Regions from separate parts of the Glutamicibacter sp. NPDC087344 genome, predicted to be linked through region 3. Evidence: riboswitches for the same ligand, from Rfam matches in the RefSeq annotation. Region 3 holds a riboswitch; each other region holds the start of a gene.
The links. A riboswitch is a leader RNA that binds a small molecule or an ion and turns the genes downstream of it on or off. The one in region 3 is predicted to bind thiamine pyrophosphate.
Positions count from the first base shown of each region.

Region 1 (7,670 bases), on a different contig from region 3:
GGAGACCAACCTCTGGGTGCCGATGACCGTGGGTATTGGCCTGCTCACCATGCTCATCGGTGGTTTCCGCGCCCTGAAGCAGTACGACCTGAAGCTGATCCTGGCCTTCGGCACGGTCTCCCAGCTGGGTTTCATCATTGCAATTTTTGGCCTGGGAACCCCGGACGCGGCCTTCGCAGCGTTGGCGTTGACCTTGGCGCACGGCCTGTTTAAAGCAACGTTGTTCCTGTCGGTGGGTATCATCGACCACAACACCGGTACCCGAGATATCCGCAAACTTTCCGGGCTGCGCCGTGCCATGCCGATCTTGACCACCGCCGCCGGTATTGCCGCCGCCTCGATGGCCGGACTGCCGCTGCTGCTGGGATTTGTCGCCAAGGAAGCGGTCTACGAGGCGGCCCTGCACCTCGACACCGCCTGGGGGCCTTTCGCGCTGGCCGGGATTGTGCTTGGCGCCGCGTTGACCATGGCCTACTCGTTGCGATTCTTTTTCGGCGCCTTCGGGGTGAAGAAGTACAAGGTCGAACCTCTGGCCTGCAAACCCCCTACGCTGATCTTCCTGGCCCCGCTGCTGGTGCTCAGCACCCTGACGGTGATCCTGGGGCTCTACCCGTACCCGGTGGAGAAGCTTTCCGTGCACTGGGCCGAGCTGCAGGGCGGGGCCGAGCACATGCACCTGGCGGCCTTCGCCGGATTTAATGCCGCCCTGGGCTTGAGCGCAATATCCGTGGGGCTGGGACTGGTCTTCTACTGGCTCCGTCGGCGGACTGACACCGGGGCTCCGCTGCGTCGAATGATGATCTCCGCCGAGGAGGTCTACCGCATGAGCGTGAATGCGCTGGACATGGCGGCCATCTGGATCACCGGTCGTACCCAGCGTGGTTCGTTGTCCTTCTACCTCGGTGTGATCCTGTCGGTGGTGCTGATCGTGCCGCTGGGGATCGCCCTCACGGTGCAAACCCCGTGGCCGGATAACTGGGTGATCGCCGACCACCCGGCGCAGCTGCTGATCGGGGCGATCATGATCGCCGGAAGCCTCATTGCCATTACCGCTCCGAAACGTTTCATGTCGGTGCTGATGGTCTCCGTGACCGGTTACGGAATGGTGGCGATCTTCGCCCTTCAGGGGGCGCCGGACCTGGCGCTGACCCAGCTGCTGGTGGAAACCATTGTGCTGGTCTCCTTTGTGCTGGCGCTGCGCGCACTGCCCAAACGACTGTGGGTTGGACTGACCCATATCAAGTGGGGACGGGCGTTGCTGGCGATCGCCTTGGCGATCATGGTGGTGTACATCGCCATTGCCATGATGGCCGCCCGCGGCCAGGCCTCGATTTCCCTGCAGTGGCCGGATCTGGCCTACTATGAGGGCTTCGGCAAAAACATTGTGAATGTTGCCCTGGTTGACCTGCGTGTGTGGGATACCTTCGGGGAAATCACCGTGCTGGCCGCCGCGGCGACCGGTGTGGCCTCGCTGATCTTCGCCGGCCGCGGATTCGGCACCAGGGTGCGCGCCCACCAGGTCGCGCCGGGCAGCATCGATTCGGGTTCCGAAGCGATGGGGTCCAAGGATGAGAAGGAAGTCGAGTTGCGCATCGCCCGGCGTTTTGCCAGCAGCGACAACCAAGATTGGCTGATGGCCGGCAACACCCTGGTGGCCGAACGCCGCTCGATCATCTTTGAAGTGGTCACCCGCTTGATGTTCCACACGGTGCTGATCATGTCCGTGTACACGCTGCTGGCCGGGCACAACACTCCCGGCGGCGGTTTTGCCGGTGGCCTGATTGCCGGGTTGGCCCTGACCATCCGCTACCTGGCCGGTGGACGCATCGAACTGTCCGAATCCATGCGCGTTGCCCCGGGCATGCTGATTGGCGGCGGTATTGCGCTGGCCGGCCTGGCCGGCATCGTCCCGCTATTCGCCGGGGATGAAATCTTCACCATGTACGCGTGGGAATTCTGGTTGCCGATCTTCGGCGAGCACAAGTTTGTCACCTCCACGATCTTTGACATCGGTGTCTACCTGGTGGTGCTGGGACTGGTCCAGGATGTGCTGCGTTCGCTGGGCAGCGAGATCGACCTGCTCTCCGAGGGACGCAGCCCGATCGAACAACACGACCCAATTCACGCCTCACAGACGGGAGTCGGCCGATGAGTGTGAACATCACCTTTTTGGTAATTACCGCAGTGCTGCTGGCCGCCGGGTTCTACCTGGTGCTTGAACGCACCCTGACCAGGGTGCTGCTGGGCATCATGCTGCTGGGCAACGGCATCAACCTGCTCATCCTTTCCACCGGTGGGCGCAAGGGGGTGGCGCCGCTGTTCAAAGCGGACCTGCCAGCCGACCAGTATTCCGATCCGCTGCCGCAGGCGCTGATCCTCACCGCGATCGTGATCACCTTCGCGGTGACCGCGTTCCTGCTCGCCATGATCTACCGCTCCTGGACGTTGACCAGCGCCGATGTGCTGGCCGACGATACCGAAGATATCAAGGTGTCGCAATCCACCGCCTATGACGAAGAGGAAGACTCGCCGGTGGCCGAGGATACAACCGAATTTGTTGACGAAGAGGGCCGCCCGGTTCGCGAGGGGGAAGAGTGAATTTTCTGGATCTTGCTCCGCTGGCAGTGGTCCTGCCGATCTTCGGAGCCGGCGCGGCCTTCCTGGTCCGCCGCCGCATCAAACTCCAACGCCTGATCACCATCGGGATCCTGTGCCTCACCCTGGTCCTGGAGGCCGGGATGCTGGCCGCCGTCTGGGGTGGTGAAAGCTACGCGATACACATCGGCGGCTGGCAGTCCCCCTGGGGGATCTCCCTGATGGTGGACGGATTCAGCGCCTTCATGCTGTTGATCTCCACGCTGGTCTCCCTTGCGGTGCTGTTCTACGCCACGAGCCAGGGCCTGGCCGATGGAGATGAACCCGGACCGGTGTCCGTGTTCCACCCGGCCTACCTGATCCTGCTGGCCGGCGTGTCCAACGCGTTCTTGGCCGCCGACCTGTTCAACCTGTATGTCGGTTTCGAAATCCTGTTGACCGCCAGCTACGTGCTGTTGACCCTGGGCGCGACCGCCGAACGCATCCGCGCCGGCACCACCTACGTGGTGGTTTCCGTGGTCTCCTCGGTGATCTTCCTGATGGGTATCGCGATGACCTATGCGGCCACCGGAACGGTGAACATGGCCGACCTGGCGGTGAAGCTGCCGCAACTGGATCAGGGCCCGCAGCTGATACTGCATGTGCTGCTGCTGATCGCCTTCGGCATCAAGGCCGCGGTCTTCCCGCTGTCACTGTGGCTTCCGGACTCCTACCCGACGGCTCCGGCCCCGGTCACCGCGGTATTCGCCGGGTTGCTGACCAAGGTGGGGGTGTATGCAATTGTGCGTACCGAGACACTGTTGTTCCCCGGCGGGGCGGTGAACTCCGGGCTGCTGGTGGTGGCGGCGTTGACCATGGTCATCGGTATCCTCGGTGCGCTGGCGCAGACCGACTTCAAACGTATGCTGTCATTCACGCTGACCAGCCACATCGGCTATCTCATCTTCGGGGTGGCCGTGGGCGGGGAACTGGCCATCGCGGCGACCATCTACTACGTCGGGCACCACATCATCGTGCAGACCTCGCTGTTCATGGTGGCCGGGTTGATTGAACGCCGGGCAGGAAGCGCCAACGTGACCCGGTTGGGGTCGCTGGCCAAACTTTCCCCGGCGCTGTCGCTGCTGTTTTTTATCCCCGCAATCAACCTGGGCGGGATCCCGCCGTTCTCCGGGTTCTTGGGGAAGTTCGGCCTGCTGCATGCCGCGGCCCAGGACGCCGACGCGTTGACCTGGGTGGTGATCGCCGCCGGGCTGCTTACCAGTTTGCTGACGCTGCTGGCGATCATCCGTGTGTGGGCGCGCATGTTCTGGCGCCGCGCCGCCGATGCGGAAATCCCGAACCCTCAGCTGGTCGACGAAGCGGCGAAGGTGGCAGATCAAACCGCGGCCGGCGGGGCGCAGGCACCGCACCTGGGCCTGAAGCTGGCCCGCGAGCTGGAATCCGAGGCGCTGCCATGGGGCATGCGTTACGCCACGGGTTCGCTGGTGGTGGCGGGCATCGCGTTGACGGTGTTCGCCGGACCAATTTTTGAGTTCTGCCAGCGGGTGGCCGCGCAGCTGATCGCTCAAGAACCGTACATCACTGCCATCCTGAACTACTGAGCGGAGGGATCACATGCCTCATAAAAACATGACACCACGCGACCAGCGCATCGATGACGCGCTGGACACCGCCGGGGTACGCCACCGCGCCACCCTGAAACAGGAATGGCCGCTGTTGTTGCTGCTGATTTTTGTGTGGGGTGCGCTGTGGGCGGACTTCACCCCGGGAAATTTGCTCTTCGGCGCGATCATCGCCCTGGTGATCGTGACCCTGTTCCCGCTGCCCCCGGTGGTGCTTTCGGGACGGATCAACATCTGGTACTGCATCAAACTTTTTGTGTGGTTCTTGGGACAGGTAGTTGCCGCCAGCGCCCACGTGGCCGCGCTGGCCCTGGTGCGGGGCAAAAAAACCCGCAGCGCGGTGATTGCGGTGCCGTTGCGTACCGACTCGGATCTGATCGTGATGACCGTGGGGCACGTCTTGACGTTGATTCCGGGCTCGTTTGTGCTGGACGTGGATCGCAGCTCTTCGACGCTGTACCTGCACTACATCGACATCAATTCGGCACAAGACGTGGAGAAAGCGCGCGAGAATATTCGCGACATCGAGCGCCGGTTGATCATGGCGATCGGCAGCCATGACGAGTACGAGGCAATCAAGAGCGAATGCAGCCCCAGCGTGAGAAGGAAGAAGGCACGAGCATGATCGGAATTGTTGTTTGGATCTGCGGCATCATGCTTGGCCTGGCGGCGGTCGCCTGCCTCTTCCGTGTGGTCAAAGGCCCGTCGATTCTCGACCGGGTACTGGCCCTGGATGTGATGCTGCTGATCATTTCCGCCGCGCTGTGCCTGGATATGGCGCTGAACCGCCACACCGACTACCTGCTGTTTGTGGTCATTGCCTGCACCATCGGTTTTGTCGGCTCGGTGACGGTCTCCCGCTACGTGTCGGATCAGAGGAACGCCTAATGGATCTTTTTGTTGACCTTCTTGTTGCCGTCCTGCTGATTCTCGGCTGCCTGATGTCCCTGATCGCCGGGATCGGCCTGTTGGCCTTTCCCGACATGCTCACCCGAATGCACGCGGCCACCAAACCCCAGGTGCTTGGTTTCCTGCTGATCTTCGCGGGCCTGGCGATTCATTTGCGCAGCTGGGCCATCGTTCCGGTGCTGATCCTGGCCTGGGCGATGCAGCTGCTCACCGCGCCGGTCTCAGCGCATATGATCGGCCGTTCCGGGTACCGCACCAAACACGCGGCCAAGGAGACGTTATTCTCCGACGATCTGCGTTTGGTCGTTGACAAGGTGTCTTCCGCCCCCAGCACCGGTGCCATCGATACGATCGATTCCCCGCCCACCGAGGAAAAATAGTGCCGGAACACCAACACGCGTGAGCCACAGCCCGCCGGGCTGTGGCTCACGTGTGTTACGGGTGCTATTTGGTGAATTTGGAGATCGCCTTGTTGGTGCCGCGGTCGGCAAGTACCTGGATGACAGCTGCGACAACGGCGGAGAAGATGGCGAAGGAAAGCGCCTGGCGCAGGGAAGCCTCGGCCGCTTCTTCGCTGCCCTTGCGCGGGGCCGTGTTTCCGGTGAACCCCTTCCACAGTTGATCGACCAGTTTGCTGCCGATGAATCCTGCGCCCAGGGAAATGCCGGTGGCGATGAGCTTTTGTACTGCGTTCATGTGGACCTCTCGTTCAACGTTCTGACTTTTCGTTCCGTTGCCCAGCTTACCTGCGGTATGGTGGGTGGGCAGTAATTATTCCGACAGGGGAGCGTCAGGCCGTTGATGGTCAAAGACGCTGAGAGTGCGATAGATCGCAGACCCTCGAACCTGCTCCGGCTAGTACCGGCGAAGGAAGTCGAGCATCTCGGATGCGCAGAGGCGTTTAATCACGCCATGATTTTGTGCGTCCCCCCTCCTGATTTAGGAGGACAACGTATGAGTAACACGAAACCATCGCAGCGCAGCACCTGGCGTGTGGTCGACATTGTGATCGCCTCGGTGATCGCCGTCGCCTCGGGTGTCGTTTTTTGGGTGTGGTCCGCCAGCTACGGGCTGTTTTCGCTGGCCTTTACCGCCTTCCCGCCAGCTACCGCCCTGCTTACCGGCCTGTGGCTGTTCCCCGCGGTGCTCGGTGCACTGATCATTCGCAAACCCGGGGCGGCACTTTTTTGCGAGATGCTGGCCGCCGTGGTCGAGGCGCTGCTCGGTACCCACTGGGGCATGCCGGTGCTGATTTCAGGCCTTGTCCAGGGTCTCGGCGCGGAGCTGGTATTCGCCCTGTTCCGCTACCGGAAATGGAACCTGGCGGTGGCGCTGCTCGCCGGCCTGGGCGCCGGGGTGTTCGCCGGTGTCAGCGAAGCCTATGTGGTGGGAAGCGTCGCAGAATACACGCAGGGAATGAAGCTGTTCCATGTCGGTGCGACGGCCTTCTCCGGCCTGCTGGTGGCCGGCCTGCTGTCCTGGTGGATTACCCGGGCGCTGGCCCGTACCGGGGCGCTGAGCGCCCTGGCTAGCCGCCGGGCGCACCTGGAACCGGCCTTTGCGGGGCGCCCATGAGCGCCGCCGCCGACCAGCAGGCGGCCTCCCTGGCTCTTGGCGGGGTTTCGATCAACGCCAACGGTTTCACCTGGCATCATGCCGAACGCGAGCGGCCAGCCATCGCAGGGCTGGACGTAGCGATCCCGGCGGGGCAAAAAGTGCTGCTGCTCGGCCCGTCGGGGGCCGGCAAATCCACGCTGTTGCACGCAGTGGCCGGGGTTCTTGAACGTGAGGATGACACGGGGTTTGGCGGCGAGCTGCTGGTCGGCGGGCATGATGCCTTCGCACGGCGGCATCCGGTGGGGCTGATGCAGCAGGACCCCGAGACCCAGGTGGTGCAAAGCCGGGTAGGCGACGATGTGGCATTCGGCGCCGAGAACCTTGGTGTCGACCCGCAGCAGATCCGCGAGCGCATCCCGCAGGCCCTTGAAGCGGTGGGGCTTGGCGCCCTGGGCTTTGAGCACCGCACGCAGGCGCTTTCGGGCGGGCAAAAACAACGCCTGGCCCTGGCCGGCATCCTTGCCATGCGTCCGGGACTGATGCTGCTGGATGAACCGACGGCCAATATCGACCCGCAGAGCATCCCGCCCTTGCGTGATGCGGTGATCAACGCGGTTGAAGCCAGTGGCGCCACGCTGATCGTGGTTGAACACCGTTTGGATGCGTGGGCAGGACACGTGGATCGGGTGCTGGTGCTGAAACCCGGCGGCGGCGTTGCCCATGATGTTCACCCCGAGGCGCTCTTCAGCGATGAGCCCTTGCGCACCGAACTGGCCCAGGCAGGGATCTGGATTCCCGGGTTTGTTCCGCAGACCTCCGAAGCCCCGACGGCGCCGGGCGCATCATTGCTGGAACTGGACCGTTTGGTGTGCGCACGCAGCGAGCACGCGGTGCGTACCGCCCCGGTCGACCTGCAACTGCATGCCGGCCGGGCGCTGGTGATCCGGGGCGAGAACGGTGCGGGCAAGTCAACACTCGCACTGACCA
Region 1 is NZ_JBIUXY010000004.1:382,126-389,795, forward strand. It holds gene ACIOWL_RS09380 (Na+/H+ antiporter subunit A) at 1-2,152, shown strand, start outside; gene ACIOWL_RS09385 (Na(+)/H(+) antiporter subunit C) at 2,149-2,598, shown strand; gene ACIOWL_RS09390 (Na+/H+ antiporter subunit D) at 2,595-4,196, shown strand; gene ACIOWL_RS09395 (Na+/H+ antiporter subunit E) at 4,210-4,842, shown strand; gene ACIOWL_RS09400 (monovalent cation/H+ antiporter complex subunit F) at 4,839-5,105, shown strand; gene mnhG (monovalent cation/H(+) antiporter subunit G) at 5,105-5,506, shown strand; gene ACIOWL_RS09410 (DUF4235 domain-containing protein) at 5,571-5,822, opposite strand; TPP riboswitch at 5,898-6,016, shown strand; gene ACIOWL_RS09415 (ECF transporter S component) at 6,081-6,701, shown strand; gene ACIOWL_RS09420 (ATP-binding cassette domain-containing protein) at 6,698-7,670, shown strand, end outside.
Region 1: another riboswitch for thiamine pyrophosphate. It lies ahead of ACIOWL_RS09415 (ECF transporter S component); the one in region 3 lies ahead of thiO (glycine oxidase ThiO).

Region 2 (7,670 bases), on a different contig from region 3:
ATCAACCCGGTGCCCGCGGTCATCAGGTTGATCGGGTTGCTGAAATCAACCTTTGACTCGATCCACAACCGCGCACCCACGATGCCGATCATGCCGTAGAGCACGATACCCAGCCCGCCGATCACCCCTTCCGGGATGGTGCCGATCAGCGCGCCGAACTTCGGCATGAACGCCAGCGCGATCGCGGCGATCGCCGCCACCCAGTAGGCGGCCGTGGAGTACACCCGGGAGGCGGCCATCACCCCGATGTTTTCCGCATAGGTGGTGGTGGCCGAGCCGCCGCCGAAACCCGCCACCATGCTGGCGGCGCCATCGGCCATCAGCGCGCGGCCGTTGAAGGAAGATAAATCGCGTCCGGTCATCACCCCCACGGTGCGCACATGCCCGATGTTCTCCGCGATCAGCACAAACACCGCGGGCAGGAACAGCAAGGCGGTGTCCAGGTGGAAGCTGGGGGTGTTGAAGACCGGCAGGCCGAACCAGGCCGCCTCGCCAACCTTGGCGAAGTTGACCTGGCCCTGCGCCAGCGCGATCGCATAGCCTGCCAGCAAACCCACCAGGATGGACAGGCGTCCCAGCAGGCCCTTGAACACCACGGTGGCAAGCACCGTGGCAATCACCGTCAAAAACGTGGTGACCGGATAGTGCTGCATCGGCTTCAGGGTGGAACCGGCCAGGTTCAGGCCGATCAGCGCCACAATGGTGCCCATCACCACCGGAGGCATCAACGAATGGATCCAGCCGGTGCCGGTTTTCGCGACCACCACACCCACGATGAACAGCAGCGCCCCGGTCATCACAATGCCGCCCAGCGCCGCGGACATATCATGCGCCTTGGTGGCGGCGAGGACCGGGGCGATCAGCGCAAAGGACGAACCCAGGTAGCTGGGCACCTTGTTGCGGGTGATCAGCAGGAACAAGATGGTCGCCACCCCGGTGAACAGCAACGTGGTGGTTACCGGGAACTTGGTCAGGGTGGGCACCAGGATGCTGGAGCCGAACATCGCCAGGATGTGCTGGGTGCCAATGGAGATGGTTTGCGGCCAATGCAGCCGCTCATCCGGGGCAACAACTTCACCAGGGGTGATTCTTTTGCCGTCACCGTGAATGCGCCAACTCATGCGTTCCTCCAGATATCGCGGCCCCAACGGGTTTTAGGCCGTAGAGAATTCTACGCTGTGCTCATGGGCTTGCGCGAAGAACGCCAGCTCATGCTGGGAAGAACGGATAAACGCCTGGCGCATCCGCTCGCGCTGCGCACCATCGGCACGTTTCCAGGCATCGCGCACCAGCTCGATTGCCTGCGCGGTGGATTCATCGAACTCCACGCTGGCATAGGTCTTCAGCCAGTCCCCGTAAGGGTGGCCCGCATGATTGGCCGCGGCCAGGCGTTTGCCGATGTCCTGGTACAGCCAGTAGCACGGCAGGATCGCGGCGATCAGCTCCGGGTAGCTCCCGGTGCAGGAGGAGAGGTGGTTCACGTAATTCAGCGTGGTGGCCGACGGGTTGGCCAAACCCTGGCCCAGGTGGCTGCGGTGCAGCTGCAGCTCGCCCTCCAGGATTTCCCCGGCGCCCTTGGCCCAGAAACGCTGGGAATCCAGCTCGTCAGCCAGCGCGCTGGCCTGCGCGAGCACCTGCGCGTAACGCTGCAGGTACAACGCATCCTGCGCCAGGTAGTAGTCGAACTTCTCACGCTCCAGGCTGCCGTCGGCCAGTTCGGTGATGAACTGCAGCTCATCGATTCCCGCCCGCAGCACCGCGATGTCCTCCCACCAGGCGGCCATCGGATCGGCGCCAGGGAAAAAATCGATGAAGTGGTTCACCGGGCCGTGCCCTGTACCGACCTGGAGTTCATCGGCTCCGCCGATGGCCCGCTCAAGGTAGCCCTTGGCCGCGGCCAGGGCCTGGACCCAGTCCCCGGTGGCGGCGAAATGGGTTGCCAGCGCGCTGGAAAGGGTGCACCCGGTGCCATGGGTGTTCTCGGTGGCGATCCGCGGCGAGCTGAACTGGGCCAGCACCCCGCTTGCCGCCACCAGCGCATCCGGGCATTGGAGCCCGGACAGGTGCCCGCCCTTGGCCAGCACCAGCACCTGATGCTCGGCGGCCAAACGTTCGGCCTGCTCCAGCACCGCATCCCAGTCCTGCGCCGGGGCGGCACCCAGCAGGGCGCCGAGCTCGGCGATATTCGGGGTGATCACCGTGGCCCGCTGCAGCAACGGGTGCAGTCCCGCGGCGTCCTCCAGCAGCGCATCGCCGCTGGTGGCCACCATTACCGGGTCGAGCACCACCGGGACGCTGAGGGTATCCAGCCAGTCGGCCACCGCGTTGATGATCTCCTGGTTGGCCAGCATCCCGATCTTCACCACGTCGATGCGCACATCAGCGGCAACCGTCTGCAGCTGCGCGGTGACAAACTCACCGCCAATTGCCTGCACCCCGCTGACCCCGTGGGTGTTCTGGGCGGTCAGCGCGGTAATGACCGCCATGCCGTAACCGCCATTGGCGGCGATCGACTTCAGATCAGCCTGGATCCCGGCGCCGCCGGACGGATCGGAGCCTGCAATGGAGAGGATGTTTTTCATTTAGCCCCCTCCCACGCGGACACCAGCAGCGCACTGGCGGCGCGCGGATCATCGGCCTGGCACACCGGACGCACCACGGCCAGCCCGGCGCCGCCGGCCGTGCGAATAGCCGCGGCGTCATCCGCAGTCACCGCGCCGATCGCCACGCAGGGCAGGTCGCTTAACGACGCCCGGTGGGCGAACCCGTCAAGACCCAGCGGCGTGGGGTGGTCCTTTTTGGTGGGGGTCGCGCGCACCGCGCCAACCCCCAGATAGTTGATGAACTGCGCGTCGGCGTTTGCCTGGGCGATCTGCTCCGGTGTGGAGGCGCTGAGCCCGATGATCCCCTGGCCGATCAGCTCGCGGGCCAACCGCACCGGCACGTCCTTCTGCCCGATGTGGATGCCGCTCACCGCGGCACCCGCGGCCCGGGCCGCCAGGAACACGTCGATCCGGTCGTTGATCAGCAGTTCCGCCTTGCCTTCGGTCAGCTTCGCGGCCGCCAGCGCCAGCCCGAAGAATTCGCGCGCGCTTTCGTCCTTGGCGCGCAGCTGTACCCAGTGAATCCCGCCGGCCACGGCGGCTTCGATCACCTCAAGGGTGCTGTGCGGGGTGCAGCTGGCGGTGTTCGCCACCAGGTAGGCTCCAAGATCACGCATGGTTCTTCTCCTCACAATTCAGGGTCTCAAGGTCGGCGGGCTCAACGGCCGCCAGTGCATCCAGGAATGCCACGGCAAAACTGCCCGGGCCGGTGCTTGCCTGCAACGCCTTTTCGGCGGCCAGGCCGTAGAACCCGTGAGCCGCCACGGCGGCCTCGAAGGGGTCCTCATGCACCGCAAGCATTCCCGCGCACACCGCACCCAGGGCGCAGCCGCCCCCGGTGATCCGGGTCAGCCCGATGCCGTTGGTGTGCACCAGCACGGTGCGCCGCGCATCGATGATCGCATCGGCCTCACCGGAAATCGCAACCACCGAACCGTATTTCACGGCCAGCTCGCGTCCGGCGGCAATAGCCTGATGCACGCTGTCCAGCGAGTCCACCCCGCGCCCTGCGGACTCCCACCCGGCCAGCGCCATGATCTCCGAGGCGTTGCCGCGGATCAGGGTGGGCCGCTGGGTCACGATGCGTCGGGCGAACTCGGTGCGCACCGGCAATGCGCCGACGGCCACCGGATCCAGCACCCACGGGGTTCCGGCGGCGCTCGCCGACTCGACGGCTTCTTCGATGGCCGCCAATTGCTCGGTGGTCGGTGTGCCCAGGTTGACCAAAACCGCGGACGCCGCCGCGGCAAAGGGCCCGGCTTCCCCGGGAAGGTCGGTCATGGCCGGTGCGGCGCCGGAGGCAAGCAGCACATTGGCGGTGAAATTGGTGACCACGGCGTTCGTCAGGCAGAACACCAAGGGGGAGTTTTCCCGGTATTTACGGGCAACAACAGGTAGAGTCATGCGACATCCCTCCGCTAGCTTGACCTAGTTCAGGTTCAACGGGTTTTATCTCAGTCGGCTTTTCCGACACCCCGTGTCACTGTTCCCGAGGGTACGCAGGTTAGCGCGCAAGAACAAATTCTTAACGCGCCCGACGCTCAACCAGCGCCTTCACCGTCGCCGCATCCACCCCCAGGCTCGCGGCTAATTCCCAGACCCGGTCCACCGCCTGCACCAGATCCTCGTTCAGCACCTGGCTTCCGGCCAGCTCATTAACCACGGTTCCCGCGCGGCGCCGCGACGAAATCAGCCCCTCGGCTTCCAGTTCCTTATAGGCGCGGGCCACGGTTCCGGCGGCCACCCCCAGGTCGGTGGCCAGCGCGCGCACCGTTGGAAGTTTGTCTCCGGCGCGCAGCTCGCCCAGCGAGATCAGCGAGGCGATCTGGGTGCGGATCTGTTCATAGGGCGGCAGCGCCGAGTCCAGATCAACGGTGATCTGGGCGCTCATGCAAATTGCCTGTAAGGAATTGATGCCGTGGGTTTATTCAGAACCACCATAGAAGGAATGCAGAAGGGAATCAGCCCGATTGCCGTGAGCAATGGGCCAAGATCGTAAGTCCAGGTGGGCATCAATAACAGTACGCTGCACATCGTGCGAAGGAACCGGAACTCAAGGACCTGCCGGTACCAGATCTCTTCCTCCGAACTGAGTTTCCATGGGATCGCGCAATGGCGAACCCACCAGATCGCGGCAATAGCGCCGGCTGCAAGCGCCGTGATCACGCCAGCTGTTGCCCCTGGTGTTGCGGTGAGCAGCAGCGTCTGCGGATCGTGTGGCGGGGCGAATAAAAGATAGATTCCAGTTGCTGCCAGTATCCCGGCAACCCAGTAGAGGTAACGGGGCAGTGCGCGGGAGTGCCGTGGAAGATCCCGCGCGGCCCCGGCCATGAAGTGTCCATAGAAGGTCAGTGCGCTGGTGGTCAGCAGGTAAGACAGGGAGGCAAGCAGCATGACGAGCAGGGTGGAGAATGCATATTCGCCGATGACCGGGCGTTCCCAAAACTCCTCGGTCTCCCAGACGTAGGTAATGGACACACCGAAAACATACACGGACAACAAGGCTACCGTGGTGGCGACAAAAGCCAAGGCCAAAAGGTGGTCGCGAGCACGTCCGAACCCGTTGCGTGCGGCACGTTGACGTTCACCTTCAAAAGATGATTTCGGCGCCCAAAAGAACATCACCGCGCTGACTGCCAGCATGACGACATTTGCGAGATTCATCAAATTGCTGTCGGCAACTTCCGCCCAGGGGGATGTCGCGGCAAAACGGAGATTGTCTGCGATGATCACTGTTAAAAGGAACCCGCCGGTGCGCAACAACCGGTTCAGCCACAGTGAACGTATCACCTGATTATCGTGATGGGTGATTCCGTTTAACGGTCGGCGGCGCAGGGTCACCAGTGCCAGAATCGCCATGGTAGCTATCAGCACAACAATCAGCAGTGCCGAGCAGAGCAGTGTCCGCTCACCGGACAGGACGCCGCTCTGGGCCTCCATTGTCATTATTTGTCCGGCGACGACAATCTCAACGGCAGGTACCGGTGCGAAACCCGGTTGGTGAAGCATGGGCCATAAGCTGGCTACCGATAATGCGACGAGTACGCTCACGGTAGCGAGCAAGCGTCTGGGTATCGGGGTGGTCAACGAACGCGACTCAAGCGACGCGCTGCGCACGCTTTTGAGTTCACGCGGCCAGCTGTAGAGTCCGATGAGGTACACGGTCCCGAGCCAGAGGGCCGGACTGAGCACGTCGAGCCAGAAACCCGGCGTGGAGAATTGGGCAGAATTTTCGGCGGTGGTCGACCAGAAGGACTCACCTGAGGTCGAGGTGCTGGCGAAGAACGCGATCAGGGCGCACCAGAAAGAATGCGATTTGGCGCGAGCCAGTGGGGGTGAATTCCTGTTACGAGCCACAGCTCTGAGCCAGACGTAGATGATTCCGGCCATGAGGGCTAGCCCGAAAGTGGTCGACGAAATATCCTGCATGCTCGTTAATGTATCAACTAATTGATACAAAAGAAAGGTATTCGCAGGAGGACGGGCACCGCCGCCACCCACCGCCGAGCCTCACGGGTGATGCCGGACCTCCAGCCTCGATCCGCCATCAGAACGGCAGCGGAAGTTTTGAGGTGCGTCCCCCGTCTGCCACGATAATCTGCCCGGTAATGAATGCCGAGGCGCTCGACGCGAGGAAAACCGCCAGGTCGCCAATGTCGTGCGGCTTCCCCACGCGACCTACCGGATGCATCCTGATTAATTCCTGCTGGGCCTGGGCTGGATTCTGTTGCGCCTGGATGTAGTTTTCACTCAAGGCGGAGGTAATCCAGCCCGGCGCGATGGCATTGCAGCGGATGCCGAACGCACCCAAATCCACCGCCAGGGCATTGGTCAGGCCATGGATCGCCGCCTTTGACGCGCAGTAGGCCGCATGCTCGGGGTTGGCGGCTATTCCTTCGATTGAACCGATGTTGATGATGCTTGCCTCCCCGCTGTTTTTCAGGTGGGGCAGGGCGGCCTGGACCAAAAACAGCGGCGCGGTCAGGTTCACGGACATCATCTGGTTCCATTCATCCAGGCTGATCTCATCCACGCTCCGTTCGAACATGATTCCCGCATTATTCACCAGGACATCGAGCCCGCCAAAGTGCTCGACAACCTCTGTTACCACCGAGGCGATGGAAACAGTGTTGCTCAGGTCGGCCTTCACCAGCAGCACCCGGTCGGCGGGGAGGTCCTGGATACTCGCGATGTTGCGCTGCGCGATGGCCACCAGCGCACCTTCGTCCAGGAATCGTTCAACGATGCCGCGGCCGATGCCTTGCCCGCCGCCGGTGACCAGCACAATTTTTCCCTGCAATTTCATTTTCTAGGCTCCTTGGGTAACGATGCGCACGGTATTGGACAGCGTGCCGATATCTTGGATTTCGACATTCACTTCATCGCCTTCCTTCAAGCCGACCGGCGGATTGCGGAAGACTCCCACCCCGGCCGGGGTGCCGGTGAGGATCACGTCTCCTGGCTCCAGGGTGGCGGTGCGCGAGGCGAAGCTGATCAGCTGGGCGACGGAGAAAATCATCTGGGAGGTGTTCGAGCTCTGCAGCACCTCGCCGTTGAGCCGCAGCGTGATAACAAGATTCTGCGGATCCGGGATCCGGGCGGCGGGAACCAGCTGCGGACCGATCGGGCAGAAGGTATCCAGCGACTTTCCGCGAACCCACTGCCCGTCGTTGAACTGCAGATCGCGCGCCGAGATGTCGTTGGCGCACAAGTACCCTGCGACGTAGTCCAGCGCTTCTTCTTCCGCGACGTTCCGTGCGGTCCGCCCGATCACCACCGCCAGTTCGGCTTCGTAGTCGGTGCGAATACCCTCGGGGATGTGGATTTCCGCCCCGTCGCCGATCAGCGTGTTCGGCCACTTGGCGAACAGCAACGGTGAAGCCGGTGCTGGCACTCCGGCCTCGATTGCATGGTCCAGGTAGTTCAACCCGACACAGATGACCTTGGAGGGGCGGGTGATGGGCAGGTTCTGCTGCTGGAGGGCAAGGCTCGGAGCCTGAAGCTCAGAATATGCATATTTTGTCATGGAAGAATAATATGCATATTCGATATTTCGCGTCAATACCT
Region 2 is NZ_JBIUXY010000011.1:15,153-22,822, reverse strand. It holds gene ACIOWL_RS17295 (uracil-xanthine permease family protein) at 1-1,121, opposite strand, end outside; gene thiD (bifunctional hydroxymethylpyrimidine kinase/phosphomethylpyrimidine kinase) at 1,155-2,582, opposite strand; gene thiE (thiamine phosphate synthase) at 2,579-3,220, opposite strand; gene thiM (hydroxyethylthiazole kinase) at 3,213-4,007, opposite strand; TPP riboswitch at 3,997-4,091, opposite strand; gene ACIOWL_RS17275 (GntR family transcriptional regulator) at 4,129-4,494, opposite strand; gene ACIOWL_RS17270 (hypothetical protein) at 4,491-6,104, opposite strand; gene ACIOWL_RS17265 (SDR family NAD(P)-dependent oxidoreductase) at 6,151-6,909, opposite strand; gene ACIOWL_RS17260 (fumarylacetoacetate hydrolase family protein) at 6,913-7,629, opposite strand.
Region 2: another riboswitch for thiamine pyrophosphate. It lies ahead of thiM (hydroxyethylthiazole kinase); the one in region 3 lies ahead of thiO (glycine oxidase ThiO).

Region 3 (7,670 bases):
GGCGTGAGCAGGTGGCAGACGTATTGGGTATCGGCCCGGAGCAGATCCTCGACAGTTCGTGGATCGTGAACGGCCCGCAATGGATCGGGGTGCGGCTGGAGAGCTCACGCGAGGTACTTGAGCTGGCACCGGATCCCTCGAAGCTCGGCACCCTGTGCATCGGTGTGATTGGACCGCAACCCGCGGGGCATCCCGCCGACTTCGAGGTGCGCGCCTTTGTGGGCGGCGATCCGGTGTGGGAGGACCCGGTGACCGGCAGCCTCAACGCCGGACTGGCGCGCTGGTTGTCTGACACCGGGATTGCGCCGCAACGATATATTGCGGCGCAGGGAAGCGTCATAGGCTGCGAAGGGCGGGTCCACGTGAGCATCGAGGGCGAAACCATCTGGGTTGGCGGCCAGGTGACCACCTGCATCAGCGGCGAGGTCAGCTTCTAGCAGCCGACCGAGCTTGCGTGCTTTTCGCGCGGCTGCCAGCACATTACGGGGACGGTATTGATCGGTTCAGCCAAGCTGTTTGCCGGTCGGAGGCATTGGCTGAGCCGGCAATCTCGAAAAGCGTCGGTTTCACTGCGTGATATTGACGCCAATGGGGCGGGTGGGTGCCCCGCGGGCAGGAATGATCAAAATCTTTGGCTGCTTGCTATCCGCCGCGTCGTGCTGGCCGGTAGGGTGAACTCATGTTTTTAGAGAACATTGTTTTTGACGCCGCAGAGCCCCGTGAGTCCGGAGTTTTTTGGCAGGAGCTTTTAGGCTGCGAACAACTCACCGACTCGGATCAAGGATTTGAAACACGCTACTCCGTAGCCGGCGGGCCCGTGCTTGATCTTTGTTTTCCGCATGTTCAGACGCCGTCCCCCTCTGCCCAGCGACTTACCCTGATCCTTGATACACCCCGCGAGGCGGGCGCAGGAGCAACGCGCGAGGTCCCCGGGCTCCTTCGGGAACACGACCCTGCTGGCAATGTTTTTCTCACGCCACCCCTCGGCGAGCGCCGTGAAGGGTGCCCGAGGGTGCGGATCAGCCAGATGCGGATGGAATCCAAGGACCCGCAGGGGGACGCGCGGTTTTGGGCGGAGTTCTCCGGATGGAGGAATGACGGTAATCAGGGTGCGGCGAGATTGTCGCACCCTAGTGGTCGAGGCCCGTCCCTGCAGTTTGTCACCGAGGCTAGTAGTAAAGGTGAGTACGACAAAAATCCAATGCACCTGGATCTTCGACTGGAACCGGGAGATGATCCGGACGCGGTCGCGAGGAGCATCTGTGCAGCCGGCGGTCGGGAGCTCTGCCCAGACTGGGGCGACTTGCCGTGGCGGGTCTTTCAGGACCCTTCAGGCAACGAGTTTTGTGTGTTGCCGGTTCCTGTGGCCAAACTTGACCTGGATTCCGGCGACTGATGCCGCCGGGCCGGTGGGTTCCTGAACTAGGGCGGGCGGCGGGGCGCGGTGGGTCAACGGTGTGGGTCACCCTACTGGTGGTGATCTCGTTGCTGCATCTGGGCTCCCAGTTGGCGGCTCCGGGGCATATGGTGAGCGACGTCACCCAAGTGTTGCTGATGCCGATGCTAGGCGGGTTGGTTCTGGCCAGTACCCGCTCACCACGTTCCACGATCGTGGTGTTGACCCTCGTCGCTGTGTTTTTCTCATGGCTTGGTGATTCCTTGCCCCGGATGCTCGACGGGGATGCGAGCTTCTTGACGATGGTGGGCTGTTTTCTGGTGGCCCAGGTTTCTTACGTGGTACTTCTATGCCGTTGGTGGCGTTACTCGGTCATTCGGCACCCGGTCTGGCTGGCGCCGTATCTTGTGGTGTTGGGGATTTTGGTGGTGTTGTGTGCACCGTCGGCCGGGGTACTGCTGGTGCCGGTGGTGGTTTATGGCCTGGCACTGGTCTTGATGGCGGTGTTATCTACAGGGATGGGCCTGCGTGGAGGATTGGGAGGTGGAATATTTTTTGTCTCGGATTCCTTGATTGCGGTTCGTTCGTTCACGGATCTTGACCTGGTGGCCCAAGACTTTTGGATCATGCTCACCTACATCCTTGGACAGTACCTGCTGGTGACCGCTATTTTGGACAAGGGTCGTGTAGCTGTTCAGGCTGCCGGTCCGCATCTCACCGAGCGTTAAGTTGTGCGGTGCAGGATAGAGAACCATTCGAAATTGTGAAGGACCGCACCCTGAATATTGGCCAGCCTCCGATCCCGGGTGTGCAACGCGTAGTCGGGCAGGGCATACCACTGTTTCTTGTCCACGGGCACGGAGTTGATCATCGAATCCTGGTGCCGTTGGATGAGGTGTTGGACGCAACAGGGATTTTTCAGCGGATTTACGTGGATCTTCCCGGGATGGGGCAAACCGAGGCCCTTCAGGGTGCTGGCGGATTACCGGAAATCGCTGATTGGCTTGAGCAGCTGATCGGCGCGCAGTGCGGGGATCGACCGTTTGCGATGATCGGAAACTCTCTGGGTTCGTTGCTGGTCCAAGAAATGGCTGACAGGTTTGCCACGCAAATTCTGGGGATGGCGCTACTTGCTCCCTTGGTTTTTCCCTCGCGCGCCGAGCGAACGGTGCCCGAACGCCGGGTTCTGCGCGAAGATCGTGCTTTGCTAGATTCCCTGCCGGCGCACGACGCGGAACACTACGCGCAAATGGCGGTGATTCAAAGCGCTGAGAACTGGCAACGCTTTGATAACCACGTTTTGCCTGGGATTCGCGCGGTGAATCTACGTTCGATGGTTAAGCTGTCCAAACGTTACTTTTTGAATGAACTGCCGGTGCATCGGGCGAACCAGCTGGCTTGTCCGGTGGTGATGATCTGCGGAAAACAGGACCACATCACCGGGTTTACCGACCCGATGAAACTTGCGGCCAGGTATCCGGCGGCGGAAATCATGGTGATTCCCTTGGCCGGGCACAACGTGCACCTAGACCAACCCGAGAGGGTGGCACAACACCTCACCGTCTGGAGTGAGAAGGTCCAGGGTTTCTTCCTGACACGCGAGTTGTAACAGTCCATGTCCCACACAGCACTGTTCGCCACGTAGATAAGTCGTGACTTGTTATCAATCCGTGCTTCACTGAGGTGTCCCACAAGGGGAAAATAACGAGACAACATGCGGAGTATTCCGTAGCTGGGAGGAGTGAGGATGTCTGAGATGCTTAGTCTTCGTGATTGGACCAGCGTGGAGGAAGTACCAGAACTCCTGGATGTCTGGCGAAACTCCGTCGAGGGCGGCCGTGATTTTCTCTCCGCCGCCGACGTCGATGCGGTCGCTAATGCCTTGGAAGCGGTCTATTCACAGCGTGTGTCGGTCAAGATCGCGCAGCTGGGTACGGAGATCGTGGGTTTCGCCGCGTACAGCGCGACGCAGATTGAACTGTTGTGGGTGCGGCATCACGATCGGCATCACGGCGTGGGCAGCGCGCTGCTCAAAAACATCCTCTCCCGGTGCCCGGGGACCACCATTCAGATCAACGGGCAGAACGCCAATAGCTTGTCGTTTTTCCTCGACCACGGGTTTGCCGTCGATCAGGTGGCCGATGGCACCGATCCGTTGGCCCGGATTCAACTTCGACATGTCAATGTTTCAGCCTCGGACGTGTCACGATAGAGCCATGAGTGAAAACACCCGTGATCTGCGTGAAGTCAAAGTCGAACGAGTTGAATCAAGGAAGTACCGGGCGACCAGTGTCGCCTCTGGTGCGAGCCTTGAATTTGGCCAAGGCGAGGGGCTGCTGAGCCCGGTGGAGTTGCTGCTGGCGGCCATTGCCGGCTGCTCGGCCATCGACGTGGATGTGGCCACCACGCGCCGCAGCGAGCCGGATAAATTCGAGGTGGCCGCTACCGGCTACAAACTCAGCGAGGACGGCGCGGGACGGATGGATGACATCAACATGTCCTTCGACCTGAAATTCCCGGACACCGAAGAGGGACGCAAAGCCGCCGGCATGGTGCAACGTATTGTCAAACTCTCCCACGACAAGTACTGCACCGTCTCACGCACCGTCGAACTGGGGGCCAAGGTCACCAGCGAAGTCAGCGGCTAGCCATCGGTTCTTGCTGTTGAGCGCTATCCACTTTCCTGGGGCAGCTACCCCAGGGGTAGCTACCACAAACACATAAAGCTTCACTGCCCGGTGCGGCGCCCTGTTTCCGGCCGAAAAACGCCGGTCGAATGGTGCGCCACCCGGGCAGAGCTGTCTGAGAAGCTGCCCGAAAGCGGCTGCGCTGGGCTCACCGCGCAGCCGCTTTAAGGCCGAAGATGACGCTGATGGACACCGCCGAGTTGGCTTTTGTGCGGTGGGTCATGCCTATAATCACTTCAACTCCGCGGGAGCCTGAACCGACCAGGCTGAGAGGGCACCGAGCCGACCGCCACACCTGATGCGGGTCATGCCGCCGTAGGAAGGAAGTGCCTTCGTTGCACGTTGCCATCATCGGGGCCGGAATCATCGGCCTGTCCACCGCCTTTGAACTGCGTTCGCGCGGTTGCCAGGTCACCGTCATCGACCCGGACCCCGGGCAGGGAGCCAGCCGTGCCGCCGCCGGAATGCTGGCCCCGGCCGCCGAAACGACCTGGGGACATGGAATCCTGCATGAGCTTTTGGGCCGATCCAACCAGGACTACCCCGGCTTCGTTCAGCGGATCGAACAGGCCACCGGCCGCCGCCCGGCTTATCTTCAGAATTCAACGTTGGTGGTGGCCGCCGAACCCGCGGACCGCGACGCGCTCCACGAGCTGGTAGAACTCCAAAGCTCCCTGGGATTCAGCGCCCAGGCAGTTTTGCCCAGCGCCGCACGCCGCCTGGAACCTGCACTGGCCAGCAACATCGCCGGAGCGGTGCTCTGCGAACAAGACCACCAGATCGACCCCCGCTGCGTGATTTCCATCCTGAGCGAGCACCTGGCCGAGCACCTGGTGCGCGAGCGCGCGGTGGAACTTGTGAGGCGCCGGGGGAGAACCGCTGCGGTGCGCACCGCGTCCGGCCGGGTCATCGAGGCAGACCAGGTGGTGCTCGCCACCGGGTTAGGCACCGTGGACGGCGGCCCCCAACTGCCCTTGCGCCCGGTGTACGGGGACATTTTGCGGCTGCAAGGACCAAAGGGTCCGGCGTTGCTGAGCCGGACGGTGCGCGGGATCGTGCACCGCGACCCGGTCTACCTGGTGCCGCGCGGCGACGGCAGCCTGGTGCTCGGAGCCAGCAGCCGCGAAGACGGCAACGACGCGGTTAACGCGGGGCAGCTGCACCGGCTGCTGGATAACGCGCGCCGCCTGGTGCCGGGCATCGTCGACTGCTCGCTGAACGAGGTGATCGCCCGGGCCCGCCCGGCAACCCGGGATGACCGGCCGCTGATCGGCCGGGTGGACGAGGGACTGGTCGTGTCCACCGGGTATTCGCGCCACGGGGTGCTGCTCACCCCCTTCGGCTCGGCGCTGACCGCCGACCTGGTCCAGGACCTCCCTACCCACCCAGAACACACCCGCGCGGTGGACCCTGCACGTTTTGACAACAACCCGCCGTCCCCAACCCTGAAAGAGATGTACCGATGAGCATCCAAATTACGCTGAATTCCGCGCCGCTATCGATCGCGCCCGGACTGACCGTGCGGGAGCTTGTCACCTCGCATACCGGCCGCGAACTGACCGAGCAGGGACAGGCCGCGGACGGAGGCACCCTGGGCATCGCCGTGGCGGTGGATGGCGCCGTGGTGCCGCGCAGCGCCTGGTCGCAACGCGAGCTGGCGGCCGGAAACACCATTGAACTCGTGACCGCTGCCCAGGGAGGCTGAAACATGTCAAACACCACGAACTCACCCACCAGCACCGCGCACCGCACCGAGCAGGCCACGCCGGGTGACCAGTTCACCGTGGCCGGACGCAGCTTCGGCTCCCGATTGATTTTGGGGACCGGTGGTGCCACGTCGCTGAGCACCCTGGAGCAGGCGCTCGCCGAGTCCGGAACCGAACTGACCACGGTATCCATTCGGCATTTCTCCGCCGGCGGGTCGGCCAGCGTGTATGAGCTGCTGCAGCGCCACCAGATCGCGGCGCTGCCGAACACCGCAGGGTGTTTTACCGCGCGCGATGCGATCCTCACCGCCCACCTTGCCCGTGAAGCCCTGGAAACCAACTGGGTGAAGCTGGAAGTGATCGCCGATGAAGACACCCTGCTGCCGGATCCGTTGGAGCTGTTCGCGGCCGCCGAACAGCTGGTGGCCGACGGATTCGAGGTGTTCGCCTACACCAACGACGACCCTGCCTTGGCCTCCCGCTTGCAGGATGCCGGGGTTGCCGCGGTGATGCCGGCGGGGGCTCCCATCGGCTCCGGGCTGGGGATCTTGAACCCGCACAATATTTCCACCATCGTTTCGCGTGCTACGGTCCCGGTGATCCTGGACGCCGGGGTGGGCACGGCCTCCGACGCCGCCAAAGCCATGGAACTGGGGTGCGACGCGGTGCTGCTGGCCAGCGCCGTGACCCGCGCCCACAATGCGCCGCTGATGGCCGCGGCGATGCGCGACGCGGTGCGCGCTGGGCGCGCAGCCCGGCTGGCCGGGCGGATCCCGGTGCGTGATGCCGCGTTGGCCTCCTCTCCAAGCGAAGGCATGATGCGCACGTTGATCGGCGATTTCTCATGAGCCTGCGCGCGCCGCTGGTTGCACCGGTTCAGAGGCTCGACCCGGCGCAGCTTGCACGGTATTCCAGGCACCTGACCCTTCCCGGGGTGGGCGAAGAAGGCCAGCGGCGGATTGCCAATGCGCGGGTGTTGATGATCGGGGCCGGCGGCTTGGGCAGCCCCGTGGCAAACTACCTGATTGCCGCCGGGGTGGGGACCCTGGCGGTGCTCGATGACGACACGGTTGAGCTATCCAACCTGCAACGCCAGATCATCCATCGCCAAGCCGACGTGGGCGCACCCAAGGTCGATTCGCTGCCCCGGGTGGCCGCGCAGCTCAACGACCAGGTCACCGTGGTGAGTTTGGCGCAGCGGCTGACCGAAGAGAACGCGCTGTCCTTGTTCAGCGACTACGACCTGGTGATCGACGGCAGCGATAACTTCGCTACCCGCTACCTGTGCAACGATGCGGCCGAACTGACCGGCACCCCGCTGGTGTGGGGCACACTTTTCCAATTTTCGGGCCAGGCATCGGTGTTCGACCCGCGGAACGGGCCGATGCTGCGTGATTTGTTCCCGGAAATTCCAGATGCGGATTCGGTGCCCAGCTGTGCCGAGGGCGGGGTGTTCGGTGCATTGTGCGGGGTGGTTGGTTCGCTGCTGGCAGTGGAGGCGCTGAAACTGATCACCGGGGTGGGCCAGAGCCTGTCTGGCAAACTGTGGCTGTATGACGCGCTGTCGGCCACGGTGCGGACCCTGTCCTTCGAGAGCGATCCGCACCGCGAACCGGTGCGCGCGCTCGGGGTCTACACCCAAGAATCCTGTGTGCTGGAACCCCAGATAGCGCAGTTGTCCGCACAGGAGCTTGAAAGCCTGCGCGGAACCGCGAACCGTCCGGTGGTGGTGGATGTGCGCGAATCCTGGGAGCGCGCCATTGGGGCGATCCCGGACAGCATCCACGTTCCGCTGGATGAGCTGTTGGCCCGCGGGTGGGATGCACTTGAGGTGCCTGAAACCAGCTGCGTGGTTTTTGCCTGCAAGAGCGGGGCGCGATC
Region 3 is NZ_JBIUXY010000008.1:81,228-88,897, reverse strand. It holds gene ACIOWL_RS15005 (PhzF family phenazine biosynthesis protein) at 1-437, shown strand, start outside; gene ACIOWL_RS15000 (VOC family protein) at 680-1,396, shown strand; gene ACIOWL_RS14995 (lysoplasmalogenase family protein) at 1,456-2,124, shown strand; gene ACIOWL_RS14990 (alpha/beta fold hydrolase) at 2,133-3,005, shown strand; gene ACIOWL_RS14985 (GNAT family N-acetyltransferase) at 3,144-3,608, shown strand; gene ACIOWL_RS14980 (OsmC family protein) at 3,613-4,044, shown strand; TPP riboswitch at 4,318-4,422, shown strand; gene thiO (glycine oxidase ThiO) at 4,410-5,549, shown strand; gene thiS (sulfur carrier protein ThiS) at 5,546-5,788, shown strand; gene ACIOWL_RS14965 (thiazole synthase) at 5,792-6,637, shown strand; gene moeB (molybdopterin-synthase adenylyltransferase MoeB) at 6,634-7,670, shown strand, end outside.

Region 4 (7,670 bases), on a different contig from region 3:
TCAACCTGAAATGCGAACCGGCCCTTGCCGACCAGCAGCGTTCCGAGCATCCGCAGATCACCCCCGGGTATCACATGAACAAAAAACACTGGAACTCGGTGCGTCAAGGGCTGGATGAACAATTGATGCGTGAGCTGATTGAAGACTCCTACGACCTGGTGGTGGACGGCATGCCGCAACGCGAGCAAGAACATATCAAGTTGCAGGCCAAGATCGCCGAAGAATCCCTAGACTAGAAACATGTACTTCATCGTTGTTAAATATCAGGTAAAACCAGAATTCACCGACAGCTTCATGGATCGCGTTGCCGAGTTCACCCAGGCCACCCGCGCCGAGGAAGGCAACCTGTGGTTCGACTGGTCGATCAGCGTCGAAAACCCCAACGAGTTTGTCCTTGTTGAAGGTTTCCGCGACGACGAGGCAGCCAGCGCCCACGTCAACGGCCCCCATTTTGCCAAGGGAATGGAGACCATGCGCCCGCTGCTGGTTGCCACCCCGAACATCGTCTCCCGCAAGGTCGACGGCGAAGGCTGGGACAAGATGGGCGAACTGGTCATCGACTAATTCTGAAGGTTAACTACGTAAGGCGCGGGCCCCGTCGGGTCCGCGCCTTGCGTTTAGGCAGCTGGTGTGCCGTTTAGCCTAGTGGCTGTTTTTGTTCCCGAAGCGGCGAACCAGCAACAAGATGATACCGAGCAACACAATGGCTCCGGCGGCAAAACCGATCCAGGTTGCGCTGAAACCGGTCTGCGCCAGGTCATCATTAGGACCCTGGGTGGAATCATCCGTGGCGCTCGCCGTGGCGCTTGCCGTGGCAGAGGCGCTGGCCGAGCTGGTTGGCTCCTCGGATTCATCCGGGGTTTCGGTTGCGGTGGGAGTTGGCGTGGCCGTTTCCGTTGGGGTGGGGCTTGGAGTTGGAACGGCGCTGTCAGCCACGGTGAACGTGGTCACGATGCTCTCACGCTGTACCTGGGAGATCACCAGCTCGTAGTCGCCTGCCGCGGTTCCCTCGGCAACCGGCAGCGTGAAACTGGTGGTGCCCTGGGCATCAGCCGCGGGGACATCCGCGATGTTCAGTTCCCCGTCGAAGGCCGAGGCGGTGATCTGCGCACCTTCCTCCAGTCCGCTGACGGTCACCTCGATCTGTGCACCGGCTTCAACCTCGGTGGCGGAGAGTTCAACCTGTGCCCAGTCGGTGCCGGCGAGCATTGCCCGTCCCAGCGGAGCCGGGGAAACAACCTCGTGGGACTTGAAGTAGTTCACGGTGGCATCGAGGTCGATCTGGCCGGAGTCCGCGTGATTCACCCCGTCGGCGAAGGCGGTGAAGTTATCTCCGCCGGTCGCCAAGAAGGCATTGGCCGCAACCTGGAAGGTGGCCGATTCATCCAGCGGCTCGCCGTTGAAGGTGATCGACTTGATGTGTTCCCCGCGGGCGGCGTTTTCATCATAGGTGTAGGCAAGCCCGTCGGAGATCCCCAGGTGCAGCTTGGCTCGCTCGGAACCTTCAGGCTGCCACTGCTGTTCCAGCGCCTCGCGGATCTGAGCACCGGTCATCTGGAAGGTGATCAGGGTATTGGCGAACGGCTGGACATCGGCGGCGCTCTTGTAGGTCACCGTTCCGTCTTCGCCGTAGAGCAGGTCTGCACGCAGGCCGCCGGGGTTCATGAAGGCGATCTGCGCCGGGGTGCCGGCGAAGTCCTCATTCGAGGTGGCCCACAGGTGGATGTCGGCCACGGTGTTGCCCAGGGTGGATTCAACCCCGCGGTCTGATCCCGGGACCTCGCCGCCGCGCAGGATGTCTTCTGAAATCTCGCCGACCTTGACGTTTCCGACTTCTTCCGAGTCTTCGATCGCCTGGTCGACAAGGGCCTGGACGGCCGCGTCCGCCGGGTAGTTCGGCTGCCAGGCGCCGGAATCGTCCTTGCTGGTCAGCGGCAGCAGTTCGGTGCTGGAATCCACCACGTCACCGGTGGCGCTGTCGATCTCAAGGGAGACCTTGCCCAGCGTGGTGCCGTACTGGTGTCCCTGGATGACCGGGCGATCACCGTCTGGACCTGGAATCTGGCAGTCGTAGGCCTGATGGGTGTGCCCGGAGACAATTGCATCAACCTTGCCACTGGTTTTGCGCAACAGTTCGCCGTAGCTGCTGTCTTCGCCAGCGATGCTGGAGCAGTCGGCGTTTTCCGAACCGTTGTGGGTCAGCAAGACCAGGACGTCGGCCTCGCCGTTGCCGCTCTGGCCATCGGAGAGCTGCTCGGCCACACGGTTGACTGCTTCAAGCTCGCTGCCGAAGTCCAGGTCCTTGATGCCGGTGGGAGTCACCAGGGAGGGGACGTCCTCGGTGACGGTACCGATGAAACCGACGGTGACGCCATTGACTTCACGCAGCGCGTATTCGTTCAGGACCGGATTTTTGGTTCCCTTTTCGTATACATTTGCTCCCAGCGCGAAGTCTTCACCCGACTGCCCGGAAGCGGCGGCAAAGCGGTCGATGACACGGCCGCCGAGGTCTGCAAAACCCTTGTCGAATTCGTGATTTCCCACGGCAGAAAGGTCCAGGCCGCCAAGGCCCAGGGCATCGATGGTTGGATTGTCATCCTGCGATGCCGAAGCGAAGGTGGAGGCCCCGATGTTATCGCCAGCGGAAACAAACAGCGTGTTCGGATTCTCTCCGCGCAGCTGATCGACGGCTCCGGCGAGGACCGCGGCACCGGCAGAATCGCTGTTGGCGGCGATGCGGCCGTGGAAGTCGTTGATGGACAGGACATCCAATGTGAAGGTTTCCCCGGCTGCGATCTGGGCGGTCGGAGCCGCCTGTGCGACGGCGCAACCCGCGGCAAGCAATGAAGCCGTGGCTAGGGAAGTCAGCGAAATATTCGTGATCCGCCTGATGGCAGGCATAGATTCTCCTCAGAGTTAAGCGTGTGACTTCCTTTATATCTATCGCATCAAAGTGAACCTGTCGATGCTTGAACGTGAATTTTGTGTATAAAGCAGATCTTTACGGGTATGGCCGGTGCCTGCGGCATCCGAGATTTCGGCCTGAAACATCTCTGGCCCGGCTCGTGTGAGCCGGGCCAGAAAATTTTGCTGATGCGGGTCTCAGCGTTGGCGCCGACGGGATGATCCTGCGTCGGTGGCCGAGGAGGAACCTACGATGGTTCCCAGCAGCAGCATTGCCGCGGCAATGAACATGACCGTGGAGATCACCCAGCACGCCGTTGCCGTGGGCCGCTGTGATCCGTCAAGGGAAAACACGAAAAGGCAGACACTCGCCAAGAGCAGCACCGTACCGATCAATCGTGTCTTCATTGCACACCCTTGTAGAGTCGAATTTGGCTAATTTATCGCGAAAGCAATTCACTATCAGCTGGAATAACATCCATAATGCCATAATTCCAGCTGTTTGACCATACAACCATAGTGGTATCTTCCGAGGTTTCGCTCAGCCTTGAGGCGGAGTGCGGCCAAGGCTGGAAGCGGCGACTACACGCAAGCGGTCAGGATTTTTGCGATGGCATCGTGTTCCGCCTGGGTCATCCACGCGCCGTATTTGGCCTTAACCTGGGTTTGCCGCGCCACATAGTCGCAGCGGAAGTCCTTGTTTGGCGGCAGCCACGTTGCCGCGTCCTTGTCGCCCTTGGAGGCGTTGGTCGGCCCGTCGGCGGCCATGAGGTTCAGCGGGTCATTAGCGAACTCCAGCCGCTTCTTCTCGCTCCACTTCTGCGCACCCTTTTGCCATGCATCGGACAAGGCGACCACATGGTCAATCTGCACCGCGGTGCTGGTGTTTTGGCCGCGCTCGAAGTTGATGGTTTTGCCGGTGTAGGGATCGTGGAAGGTTCCACTCAATACAACACAGTTAACCCGGGCGGATTTGTATTCAACATCCACTAGATCTCGGGCAAGAATATCGTTGCGTGCATCGCAACCGTTGTTGTCCGGATCCTTCCACCCGTTGCTGAACTGCTCGCGAGAATACCCGGTTTTCGGGGCTCGTCCCTTGATGTCGATGCCTTCCAATTCTTCCAAGGCTTCGGTGTAGGTTTCCTTGTCGGCCGCAGATGGCGCGGCGGCCTGCGCGCCATTGGTCCCGGTGAAATCCGTAGACGTGAGCGAGGCGCAGGAGGCAAGCCCCAGTGTTGCGGCAATGAGGGCTGTTGAAAGGATGCGGTGCGAGATTCGCATGCTGTGGTGGTTCTCCTTGAGTTAATGCTGGGTTCGACGTTCCGAGCCCACCTGTCGACCCTATGTGCGCCTACCGACGAAACGGTGCATCGCTACACGGCATTCGGATGTGATCCTGTTCTCGACGCTCGATGGCTGAATCTGAAGAGTTATCAATTTGTGTCCATTGGGCCCTGTGACAAGTCTTGTTTTATTTCAGTTATCGAAATATGGTCAATTTGAAGTTAGAGTCTGACTGTTTTGGATGTTCTTGTGAAAAAGTTTGTGTTTCCGCTGGCGGCCGGGGTGCTGATACTTAGTGCCTGCACTACACCAGTATCAAAACTGGAAATGGTTGATCCGCAGGGGAATGGCAGCCCCGCGACGGCGTGGGATTCCGAGCAGCAAAGTTACGATGAAACATTCGCTGATCCCGACGACCCGTATGCGCAGTATTACCAGGACGGGGTTCCGTTCTTTTCCGAGTTGCAGTCACAGGTTGTGAACACCGCTGCGGTCTTTGGCCCGTTGGAGGCACGCGAAAACTCGGAAAACCTTGTGATGGGAATGTCAGGGTTCTTCCGCTCCACGGTATTTACCGATGAAACCGGGGCGCAAGAAGTGGTCAACGATTCCATGTCCATTGGTGGCACGGTGGATGCGCCTGGTACCTACCAGATGGAATTCGGGTGTTGGGGGACTGGCCAAGCCACCGCCCGAGTCATCATGTACGGCGAACAAGCTGAGCTGAACCTGGATCTGGACCTTGACTCCGAGCCGAGCAAAATGATCTCTCTGGCCTGTAACGTTCCCGCAGCAGTGGCTACGGATGAGTTCGAATTCACTGGCAACGAATTGTTTTACGACGTTGTGATTTCTGGCGAGCCGAAGACTGTCGGTTCCTACGAACTGAATCTGTTTCAAACATCTGGTGGGCAGGAGTAAGGGCTGTTTTCAGCACCCGGACAGCGCACGGGAACCGTTGCTGAGTTGTGCACCTCAAGCCGATTGGCAAGCTGGTTTAGCGTTTCGCCCGGACATCTGTTGCGCCGTGCCCGAGGGACTGTGGTACTAATGGGAGATAGTGACACGGGGTGCCGCCATGCGGCTGAGATAAAACCCGTCGAACCTGATCCAGTTAGTACTGGCGAAGGGAATGTCCTGGATACCGTGATGCGACGCATCTATGCCGGGGTCCCGTTCGCCTTGAAATAACCTCAAGGAGTTCGAGCACCATGAACGCACAACTAAGCACCGAAGCCGTACCTTCCGTACATACCGCCCTGCCGCTGAATGAGCAACTGATTCTGGTCACCGGCGCAGCCCGCGGACTTGGCGCAGCAATCAGCACCGCATTTTTGCGTTCCGGGGCGAAGGTCGTGATCAACTACCGCAGCTCCGCCCAGGCCGCCGAAGAGCTGGCCGCCGAATTCCCCGGCCAGGCGCTGGCAGTCCAGGCCGACGTCCGCGATCGGACCCAGCTGGAGACGCTCGCCGCCACCGTCGCAGAGCACTTTGGCCAGCCGGTCACCACTTTGGTGAACAACGCGCTGGTTGATTTTTCCTTTAATGGAGATGCCCGGCCCAAGGCCGCTGAGCTTTCCGCCGCCGACCTCACCGCCCAGTTCACCGGATCGGTGCTCGCCCCGGTCGCGGCGATCCAGGCCGTTTTGCCAGGCATGCGCCAAGCCGGATTCGGACGCATCATCAACATCGGCACCAACCTCTTCCAGCACCCCGTGGTCCCGTACCACGATTACACCGCCACCAAAGCGGCGCTGTTGTCCCTGACCCGCACCTTTGCCGACGACCTGGGGCCGGAGGGAATCAACGTGAATATGGTCTCCGGGGGACTGCTGCGCACCACCGACGCCTCGGCCACCACCCCGGACGAAGTTTTTGACATGATTGCCGCCGGCACCCCGCTGCGCCGGGTGACCACCCCCGCCGAACTTGCCGATGCAGTGCTCTTTTTCGCCTCACCGCTGTCGCGCGGGGTGACCGGGCAGAACCTGATTGTCGACGGCGGACTGGTCAAGGGATGAGCCGGGCACTCAAGCAGGCCCGGTTCAACCTTTTTATCTACGGTGCGGGCCACCATCAGGCGGCATGGCGCGCGCCGGATTCCCACGCCGAGCAGCTCGCCGACACCGGGTACTACGTGCAGTTGGCGCAGCTGGCCGAACGCGGCCTGCTGGATGCGGTGTTCCTGGCGGATTCGCAGGCGGTCAGCGCGGATGCCGCGGCGGCCGGACCTACCTGGCTTTTCGAACCGTTCACCCTGCTTACCGCGTTGAGCCAGCACACCAGCCGCATCGGTTTGGTGTGCACGGTGTCCTCCAGTTTCTACAGCCCCTTTCACGCCTCCCGGATGCTGGCCAGCCTCGACAGGCTGTCAGGTGGACGGGCGGGAGCGAATATCGTGACCAGCATGTGGGATAGCGAGGCCCAGAACCACGGGCGGCAGAGCCTGGGGGACCACGGCTACCGTTACGGGCGAGCCGACGAATTCATTACCGTGTTGCGCCAGCTCTTCGAGTCCCATCCGCGCGACGCGTTGCAGATCCAGCGCGACTTGGTGTTTACGGATGCTGGGCAGCTGCGGGAGATCAATCATGCCGGTGAGCATTTTTCGGTACGCGGCCCGCTGAATCTCCCCGCAGGCCCGCAGGATTCCCCGGTGATTTTCCAAGCCGGATCCTCGGGGCAGGGCCGCGACCTGGCGGCTAAACATGCCGAGGGGATCTACTCGGTGGCCGCGGATGAGCAGATGGCGTTGGAATACGCCCGGGATGTGCGCGCCCGGGCGCAACTAATGGGGCGCGACCCGCAGGCGCTGGCGATCATGCCGGGGCTGGTGACGTACGTGGGCAACACTCTGGAGGAAGCCAGGCAGAAACAACGCCGGCTCAACAACCTGCTGCCGACCGCGCAGAGCCTGGCCCAGCTGGCGGTGTTCATCCAGCAGGACACCAGCGACTGGGAGCTGGATGCCCCGGTGCCTGCCCTGCCGCCGCTGGAGCAGTTCAGCGGACCGGCCGGGCGTTATGCCACGATCCTGCGGCTGATTGAAATCCACCAGCCGACGGTGCGTGAACTGCTGGGATTGCTGGCGGCCGGGGGAGGGCATTGCACCATGGTGGGAACCCCGTCCATGATCGCCGATGAGATCGAGCGATGGCTGGATTCCGGGGCCGCCGACGGTTTTAACCTCATGCCGCCGAGCCTGCCGGATTCGCTGGACGATTTTGTCCAGTTGGTGATCCCCGAGCTGCAGCGCCGCGGGCGGTTCCGCACCGCCTACGAGCACCGCACCCTGAGGGAAAACCTTGGGCTACCCAGACCGGTCCGCAGGGAAAAACTGGCACAGCCCGTTTAACAGCATCGGAGCCCACCACGCCCAGTCGTGCCCGCCGCTCAGCGGCTGGAAATCGATCTGGGTGTGGGCTTCGCTGCCCTCCAGCGCTTCAAGCACCTCGACGCAGGAATCAATGATCGAGGAT
Region 4 is NZ_JBIUXY010000005.1:322,034-329,703, reverse strand. It holds gene ACIOWL_RS11590 (MmcQ/YjbR family DNA-binding protein) at 1-236, shown strand, start outside; gene ACIOWL_RS11585 (putative quinol monooxygenase) at 241-564, shown strand; gene ACIOWL_RS11580 (bifunctional metallophosphatase/5'-nucleotidase) at 643-2,901, opposite strand; gene ACIOWL_RS11575 (hypothetical protein) at 3,103-3,312, opposite strand; gene ACIOWL_RS11570 (HNH endonuclease family protein) at 3,487-4,188, opposite strand; gene ACIOWL_RS11565 (hypothetical protein) at 4,441-5,112, shown strand; TPP riboswitch at 5,248-5,341, shown strand; gene ACIOWL_RS11560 (3-oxoacyl-ACP reductase) at 5,403-6,212, shown strand; gene ACIOWL_RS11555 (NtaA/DmoA family FMN-dependent monooxygenase) at 6,209-7,546, shown strand; gene ACIOWL_RS11550 (esterase family protein) at 7,502-7,670, opposite strand, start outside.
Region 4: another riboswitch for thiamine pyrophosphate. It lies ahead of ACIOWL_RS11560 (3-oxoacyl-ACP reductase); the one in region 3 lies ahead of thiO (glycine oxidase ThiO).